DNA from 2 places in the Actinophytocola sp. NPDC049390 genome. Region 2 is predicted to be linked to the other one. Evidence: riboswitches for the same ligand, from Rfam matches in the RefSeq annotation. Region 2 holds a riboswitch; the other holds the start of a gene.
The links. Region 2 has a riboswitch for S-adenosylmethionine ahead of thrC (threonine synthase). Riboswitches for the same ligand answer to the same signal wherever they lie in the genome.

Region 1 (4,431 bases), on a different contig from region 2:
CCGTTCTCCCCGTCATCCCGGACGAAGCGTCCGGTGGACGTGCGTACGCGCTGCCGCTGACCGAGACCGACGAGGCCCCGCCCGAGGTCGTCACCGGTATCAAGCGCTGGAAGAAGACGGTCCTCAAGGCCACCATCGCCTCGATCCTGGTGTCGCTGATCGGCGGCGGCGCCGCGGCGATCGCGATGAACAAGTCCGTCACCGTCGACATCGACGGCGAGGCACACCAGGTCAGCACGTACGCCGACACGGTCGGCGAGGTGCTCGAGGACGAGGGCATCAAGGTCGGTTCCCACGACGCCCTCTCCCCATCCCCCTCCGCCGCGATCAACGACGACGGCAAGATCGTCCTCCAGCGCGGCCGCCAGCTGCACCTGACCATCGACGGTGAGAAGCGGGACCTGTGGGTTCGCTCCACCACGGTCGGCGAGGCGCTGCAGCAGCTGAACCTCTCGGTCGAGGGCGCGAAGCTCTCCCACGACAAGAACGACGAGATCCCCCTCAACGGGATGGCTCTCGAGATCAAGACCCTCAAGAACATCACGCTCTTCGACGGCGGCAACGCCCCGAAGGCGATGCAGACCACCGCGGTCACCGCCAGTGAGCTGCTGGCCGACCTCAAGCTGTCCCTCGGCCCGGACGACACCATCTCCCCGGCCCAGGACCTGAAGATCACCGACGGCGCCGAGGTCCGCATCACGCGCAACGGCGTCACGGTCGTCAACAAGACCGAGAAGATCGAGCCGCCGGTCGAGGAGGTCGAGGACCCCAACGCCCTCGAGGGCACCGAGACCGTCGTCGAACCGGGTGTCGCCGGCGAGCGCATCGCGACCTACCGGATCACGGTCAAGAACGGCAAGGAAATCGCTCGCGAGGAGATCGGCTCGAAGGTCACCAAGAAGCCGGAGCCGAAGATCGTCAAGGTCGGCACCAAGCAGCCCCCGCAGCCCGTCATCTCCGACGCCGCGGTGTGGGACCAGCTGGCCTTCTGCGAGTCGACCGGCAACTGGTCGATCAACACCGGCAACGGCTTCTACGGTGGTCTCCAGTTCGACAAGCAGACGTGGGACGCCTACGGCGGCACGCAGTACGCGTCCTACCCGCACGAGGCCAGCCGCGAGGAGCAGATCGCGATCGCGACGAAGCTCCGCGACGACCGTGGCGGCTACGGCGCGTGGCCGCACTGCTCGGAAAAGCTCGGTCTGCCGCGGTAGAACCCGGTTCCCCAGCTGTGGGCCGGCTCCTGTTCGGGGAGCCGGCCCACAGTCGTGTTCGGGGTGGCCTCCGGCCCCCGGAACCCAGCGTAACGGCGGGGACCGACAGGAACGGCCGACAGCGGCGGAGCCTGTGGACAACGTGCCGGCCTGTGGACAACCGCCGCTTCACTCGGCAGGAATGTCGGTCCCCCGTGGAAGACTGGACACCGGGGGCCGGAGGCCGCCCCCACCTGGCTACGCTCGCCGGGTGACCGAGGCCGACGTGAGCGCGCTCCTCGGCCCCGCCGACATCCGGCGGCTGGCCGCGGAACTGGACGTCCGCCCCACGAAGAAGCTCGGCCAGAACTTCGTCCACGACCCCAACACGGTCCGCCGCATCGTCGCCGCAGCCGGGGTCGGGCCCGACGACACCGTCCTCGAGGTCGGCCCCGGCCTCGGGTCGCTCACCCTCGCGCTCCTGCCCGCCGTGCGCCGCGTGGTGGCCGTCGAGATCGACCCCGTCCTCGCCGAACGCCTCCCGCGAACCGTCGGCGAACGCGCACCGGACATCGCGGACCGGCTCACGGTCGTCAACGCCGACGCGCTCCGGACCACCGCCGCCGACCTCCACGGCCCGACGGCCCTCGTCGCGAACCTGCCCTACAACGTCTCGGTGCCGGTCGTCCTGCACCTGCTGGCCGAGCTGCCGACCATGACCCGCGCGCTCGTCATGGTCCAGGCCGAGGTCGCCGACCGCATGGCGGCGGGCCCCGGCTCCAAGGTCTACGGCGTGCCGAGCGTCAAGATCGCCTGGTACGCCGAGGCGCGCCGGGTCGCGACCGTGCCGCGCAGCGTCTTCTGGCCGGTGCCCAACGTCGACTCCGCGCTCGTCCTCCTCACCCGCCGCGAGCAGCCCGCGGGTGACCGGCAAGCCGTGTTCGGCGTCGTCGACGCCGCGTTCGCGCAGCGCCGCAAGACGCTGCGGGCGGCGCTCGCCACGTGGGCCGGGTCGGCCGACCGCGCGGCGCGGATCCTGGCCGAGGCCGGGATCGAGCCGACATCGCGCGGCGAAACACTGTCGGTGGACGACTATTCCGCCATCGCCGAGTCCGCACGTAAGGTCCGGCCGTAAGGGATGTGATCTGCCGGATATACGGACTCAAATCCAGGTCCGGCGGTTGCAATCCGGTGGGCATGTCAGGTGTACTACTTAGCGGTATTCCATCCCGAGCGGCCGAGAGACCTGGCTCTGTGACGCCGCAGCAACCACCCGTCGCGGGCAGGTGCTACCGCCAGGAGCGATGGAGGAGTGAGAACGGTGCAGATCCTCACCACCAGGCGAGTCATCGACCAGTGTCGTCGCACGGTCACAGGCTGTCGTCGCATGCGCTCAACCCGCTGAAGCTGATTCGAGCCATCCGACTTCGCTGAGCCCCACCGCCGGGGCCACTCACCTACACGCGCGAGCTGGGGTTCGCGCGCGCCTGGACTGGAGCACATCGTGATCACCGTCGAGAACCTGACCAAGTCGTTCCGAAGTACAACCGGCGCCGTCGTCGCGCTGGATGACATCAACCTGGACGTGCGTGCCGGCGTCATCGCCGGCGTCGTCGGACCGTCGGGGTCCGGCAAGTCCACCCTCGCCCGCGTGCTCGCGCTCCGCGAGCGCCCCGACAGCGGCGTGTTCCGCCTCGACGGGCTGAACACCGCGGCACTCGACCAGCGCAGCTTCCGCGCCGCGCGCGCCCGCATCGGTCTCGTCCCAGCCGGTGACTCGCTCCTCCCGCAGCGCACCGCGGCCGGCAACATCGCGCTGCCGCTCGAGCAGGTCGGCATGGAGGGCCCGCGCCGCCGTGAGCGGGTCGGCAAGCTGCTCGACCTGATCGGCCTCACCGACAAGGCCGCCACCTACCCCGACCAGCTCACCGCCGGTCAGCGGCAGCGGATCGCGATCGCGCGTGCCCTCGTCGGCGAGCCGACCGTCGTGCTGGCCGACGACCCGACGAGCGGGCTCGACGCCACCGGCGCCGCCGGTGTGCTGGCCGTGCTGGACCGCGCCCGCGGCGAGCTGGGCACGACCGTGCTCGTCACCACCTCGGACGCGACGGTGGTCCGCAAGATCGCCGACGACGTCGCCGTGCTCGAGGACGGCCGCGTCATCGAACAGGGCAGGCTGCTCGAGCTCGTGGCGAACCAGGACAGCCAGGTGGCGCGGTCGGTGCTGCCCGCGATCGAGACGACCGCGCCCGGCGACGCCGACGTGGTGCTGGTGGGCTTCGCGTCGATCGGCGCGCTGCTGCCGGAGGCCGGGAGCCGGTTCGGCATCGACATCGCGGTGGCCGGTGGTGGCGTGACCAAGATCGGCGAGACGCCGGTCGCGCGGTTCCGGCTCGGCATCACCGGTGACCGGGTGGACGCGGCGCTCGGCTGGCTGACCGAGCGGGGCGCGTACGTCCAGCGGGCCCTCACCGGACCGCGCGCGGTCGCCGCCGCGTCGGCCGCGTAACGGCCGGTCGGGGCGGGCCGTACGCTTGATTGCGTGCTTGCGGTTGTGCCCCGCCCCGTGACCGTCCGGGTCCCGTCGAAGGTGAACCTGCACCTCGCGGTAGGCGACCTGCGCAGGGACGGTTTCCACGAACTGACGACCGTCTTCCAGTCGCTGTCGCTCACCGACGAGGTGACGGTCGCCGTCGCCGACGAACCCGGTGTCGAGGTCCAGGGTGAGGGCGCGGCCGCGGTCCCGACCAACGGCGCGAACCTCGCGTGGCGTGCCGTGGAGGAGCTGGCGCGGTACGTCGGCCGGGACGTCGGCGAGCTGAAGGTCCGCGTGATGATCCGCAAGGGCATCCCGGTGTCCGGCGGCATGGCGGGCGGCAGCGCCGACGCGGCGGCCACCCTCGTGGGCCTCGCGAACCTGTGGAAACTGGAGATCGGCCGCGACGAGCTGGCCGGGATCGCGGCCAACCTCGGCAGCGACGTGCCGTTCATGCTGCACGGCGGCACCGCGCTGGGCACCGGCCGCGGCGAGTCGATCGTGCCGGTGCTGACGCGGCACACCTTCCACTGGGTGCTCGCGTTCGCGCGCGGCGGACTGGCGACGCCGAAGGTGTACGGGGAACTGGACCGGTTGCGGGCCGAGGGGGAGCCGCCGCGCATCGGTGAGGTCGAGCCGGTGCTGGAGGCGCTCGCGTCCGGTGATCCGCGGCAGCTGGCCCTGCTGCTCGGGAACGACCTG
Region 2 (4,431 bases):
CCGCCGAGCGGTCCTCGAGCAGGTCGAGGCGGGCAGCGAGGAGATGACGGAGGCGACGCTGAGCACGGCGCTGGCGGGGCTGATGGACGAGCGGCAGGCGCTGACCAGGAGCATCCTGGGAGGCCACTGAGGGCCCCTGGTAGTCTCACGGGGTCGTGCCCGTGTGGCATTCCGCCCAGGAGGAAGCCCGCCGTCACAGGTGGGGTCACCGCAGATGCGGCCACGACTTCCGTGATCGACATCGAGGAGCAGTCCCCTATGGCCAACATCAAGTCCCAGATCAAGCGGATCAAGACGAACGAGAAGGCGCGTCAGCGCAACAAGTCCGTCAAGTCCTCGGTGAAGACCGCGATCCGCAAGTTCCGCGAGGCCGCCGACGCCGGTGACAAGGCGAAGGCCGCGGAGCTCCTGCAGGATGCCAGCCGCAAGCTCGACAAGGCGGCCAGCAAGGGCGTGATCCACACCAACCAGGCGGCGAACAAGAAGTCCGCCATGGCGAAGCGCGCGAACGCGCTCTGACCCAGAGCACGAAGGGCGCGTCGGCACCGGCCGGCGCGCCCTTTTTCGTGCACCGAGTCGTCGGCGCTTGACCTGCACAAACGCCCGGTTCAGGCCCGGCGGCGGGCCTCCGCCAGCCTCAGCACGGCCCGCTCCAGGGCGTAGCCCGCGTCGACCGCGACACCCTTCACGTCCGCGTTGACGTCCGCCACCACCTGCATGGCCATGACCAGGCCGGCCGGGTGCCAGCCACGTGACTGGGCCAGCGCCTTGCGCACCTTCCAGGCGGGCATTCCCAGCTCGCTCGACAGCCGGAACGGGTCCGCACGTCCCGCGCCCGCCACCTTGGCCACCGTGCGCACCGCGTCCGCCAGCGCGTCGGCCACGAGCACGTGCGGCACGCCCAGCTGCATCGCCCAGCGCAGCATCTCCAGCGCGCCGGTCACGTCGCCGGTGACGGCCTTCTCCGCGACCGCGAACCCCGTCACGTCCGCGCGGCCACGGTGGTAGCGGCGGATCGCCTCGACGGTGACCTGCCCGTTCGTGTCCGCGACCAGCTGTGCGGCCGCCGCCGCCAGCTCCCGGAGATCGGACCCGACGGACTCGATCAGCTCGCGGACCGCATCCATGTCCGTCTTGCCTCCGGCACGACGGACCTCGTTGCGGACGAACGCCTCCCGGTCACCCGGCTTGGTGATCTTCGGACACTCGACGACCTGGGCGTTCGCCGACTTCAGCGCGGCGATCAGGTCCTTGCCCGGTTTCCGCCCGCCGCCGTTGTGCAGCACCACGAGCTGCACCCCGTCCGCGGGCTCCTTCACGTAGGCGGCGATCGAGGCGGCGATGTCCTTGCCCGCCTCCTGCGCCCCCTCCAGCACGATCACCCGGCGTTCGGCGAACAGCGACGGGCTGACGAGCTCGGCGAGTTCCGGCCCCGTCAGGTCGGTCACCTTCACACGGGTCGTCTCGGCCGTCGGGTCGGCGAGCCGCGCTGCCTCGGCCGCCGCGTGGACAGCCCGTTCGACCAGCAGTTCCTCGTCGCCGAGCACGAGCTGCAGGGCGGACGGGGTCACGGCGGGCGCCTTCACACCGCCATCCTCGCATCACCCGCCGCTGCCGGGTCGGCGGGCACGCCACGACGTCGAGAACGGATGAAACCGCTCTCGAATGATGGACCTCACATTGGCCGAGTCACGGTGTCGTGCCGTAACGTGTCCGGAAGACAACTTCATACCGCTCATCCAGAGGGGCAGAGGGAACGGCCCGAAGAAGCCCCGGCAACCGGCGTCAGCCACATCGATTCGCATCCGCGAGGACGGCGACGACCACGGTGCCAATTCCGACCCGCACGCGGGACAGATGAGGAGAGACCTCGCGATGACGATCACCGCCGACGCCGGCACCACCACGCTCGACCTCGGGCCCGCCCGTGCCCTGACCTGCCGCGAGTGCGGCAACCAGATCCCGCTCGCCGCGGAGTTCGCGTGTGCCGAGTGTTTCGGCCCGCTGGAGGTCTCCTACGAGTTCGGTGACGTCACCCGAGCGGAGATCGAGGCGGGCCCCAAGTCCATCTGGCGCTACCGCGGGCTCCTGCCCGTTCCGTCCGATGTGGACACACACCCCAACACCGAGCCCGGCCTCACCCGGCTCGTCAAGGCCGACCGACTCGCTGCCGCACTCGGTGTGAAGTCGTTGTGGGTCAAGGACGACACCGGCAACCCGACCCACTCCTTCAAGGACCGCGTCGTCGGCGTCGCACTCGCCGCCGCGCGACAGCTCGGTTTCCGGGTGCTCGCGTGCCCGTCGACCGGCAACCTCGCGAACGCGGTCGCCGCGGCCGCCGCCCGCGCGGGATGGGAGTCGGTCGTGCTGATCCCGTCCTCCCTCGAACGGGCGAAGGTGCTGACGACGGCGGTGTACGACGGCGCACTGATCGCCGTCGACGGCAACTACGACGACGTGAACCGTCTCGCCACCGAACTCGCCGCCGAGCACGAGGACTGGGCGTTCGTGAACGTCAATGTCCGGCCGTACTACGCGGAGGGCTCGAAGACCCTCGGCTACGAGGTCGCCGAGCAGCTCGGTTGGCGCCTCCCCGACCAGGTGGTCGTGCCGGTCGCGTCGGGTTCGCAGCTCACCAAGGTGGACAAGGGTTTCCGCGAGCTGGCGGGCCTCGGCCTCGTCGACGACAAGTCCTACCGCGTGTTCGGCGCGCAGGCCACGGGCTGCTCACCGGTCGCCGCCGCGTACAAGGCGGGCCACGACGTGGTGAGGCCGGTGAAGCCGGACACCATCGCCCGTTCCCTCGCGATCGGCGCCCCGGCCGACGGCCCGTACGTCCTCGACGTCGTCCGCCGCACGGGCGGCGCGGTCGAGAACGTGTCCGACGAGGAGGTCGTCGCGGGCATCCGACTGCTGGCCAGGACCGAGGGCATCTTCGCCGAGACCGCCGGTGGCGTCACCGTGGCCACGGCCAAGAAGCTCATCGAGACCGGCCAGCTCGACCCCGACGCCGAGACCGTCCTCCTCATCACCGGTGACGGCCTCAAGACCCTCGACGCTGTACAGGACCAGGTAGGCCCGCGTGCGACGGTGCCGCCGTCCGCGGACGCCGTCCGCCAGGCACTGGCCGACTGAGCCCCACCCTCGACACCCTGCTTCGACGGGCTCCGGCCAGACGCGTGGTCAGAGCCCGTCGAGCAGGTTCCGCAGAAACCCAGGCGCGCCAACGCCGAGCACCAACCCGAGCGCAACGCCCACCGTCGCGTCGACGACGTCGGCACCTGGCTCGTGCACCGCGTGCACCGTGTCCCCACGATCCGATGTGGACAGTCGCGACACCGGTTGGCCGTTGCGCTCCAACCGCGCCCGCCACCGCCTTGTGTGACGCAGCAGGTACTCCCGGCCCGCCACGGTGGCACGGACGTTGAACGTCGCCCGGCGCATCGCACGCCGCCCGCAGTCCAGCGGCACCGGCTGCCCGTCGACCGTCAACGTCACCGCGTGCCGGTCGTTGGGCACGATCCGCGGCGGCCGGGCAAGCCACACGAGCCGTCGTTTCACCGCGTCGGGCAGTTGCAACTGTGCGCTCAACCTCACCACCGCCGGCCACGGCCCGTGCACCGTGACGACGCGCGGATCCCACGCACCCGTCACCGTGAACACGCCGAACCGAGGATCCTGGATCCGGACCACCACCGGTTCAGTGGGCAGGTCCGCACCGAGGATGGCTTTCCGCAGCTTGTCGAACACCCGGCAACGCTAGCCGACCCGCCCCGGCACGCCGTCGCCCATGGCACGGCACGTCCTAGGGAGGTTTCGCGGCCCGCCCAGGCGGCGCCCGCGACGCACCACGGGTGACCGCCTTCGGCCCGGCCTCCGTCGCCACGATCGCGGTGTCCCCGCCCTTGTCGGTCCGCAACACCAGAGCCCCAGTCCGCGCCAGCAGCCGCAGCGTGAACGGGCTGGGATGCCCGTAACGGTTCCCCGCCCCGACACTCACCAGCGCGATCCTCGCCCGTGCCGCCGAGAACAGCTCCGGCGAGGTGTACCGCGAGCCGTGGTGCGGCACCTTGATCACGTCCGCGGACAGGTCCACCCGCGCGTCCAGCAACCGCGCCTGCGCGGACAGCTCCACGTCCCCACTCAGCAACACCCGCCCGGCAGGCGTGGTCGCCCGCAGCACCAACGACGCGTTGTTGATCTCCGTACCGTCCGACTCCGCCCGTGGCATCACCTCCTCCTCATCGGGCGCCAACACCTCGATCACCAGCTCAGGCCATGCCAGCCGCTGCCCAGCGGTCAACTGGACCACCGACACCCCTGCCTCATGTGCCTTGCTCCGTACCTCCTCCCATGCCCAACGCGGCTCCCGGGCCCTGCTGAGCCCCACCGCGCCCACCGCCCGGTCCGCCAGCACCGCGTCCAGCCCAC

Region 1: linked by a shared signal. The riboswitch ahead of ACIBVP_RS28335 (methionine ABC transporter ATP-binding protein) and the one ahead of thrC (threonine synthase) in region 2 are both predicted to bind S-adenosylmethionine.

What each region holds. Positions count from the first base shown of each region.
Region 1 is NZ_JBITMQ010000011.1:83,297-87,727, forward strand. Features, by position in the region: gene ACIBVP_RS28325 (transglycosylase family protein) at 1-1,214, shown strand, start outside; gene rsmA (16S rRNA (adenine(1518)-N(6)/adenine(1519)-N(6))-dimethyltransferase RsmA) at 1,480-2,328, shown strand; SAM riboswitch class I at 2,415-2,504, shown strand; gene ACIBVP_RS28335 (methionine ABC transporter ATP-binding protein) at 2,698-3,702, shown strand; gene ACIBVP_RS28340 (4-(cytidine 5'-diphospho)-2-C-methyl-D-erythritol kinase) at 3,736-4,431, shown strand, end outside.
Region 2 is NZ_JBITMQ010000003.1:55,205-59,635, reverse strand. Features, by position in the region: gene ACIBVP_RS11230 (AAA family ATPase) at 1-130, shown strand, start outside; gene rpsT (30S ribosomal protein S20) at 259-519, shown strand; gene holA (DNA polymerase III subunit delta) at 609-1,586, opposite strand; SAM riboswitch class I at 1,733-1,864, shown strand; gene thrC (threonine synthase) at 1,876-3,135, shown strand; gene ACIBVP_RS11210 (hypothetical protein) at 3,184-3,750, opposite strand; gene ACIBVP_RS11205 (DNA internalization-related competence protein ComEC/Rec2) at 3,806-4,431, opposite strand, start outside.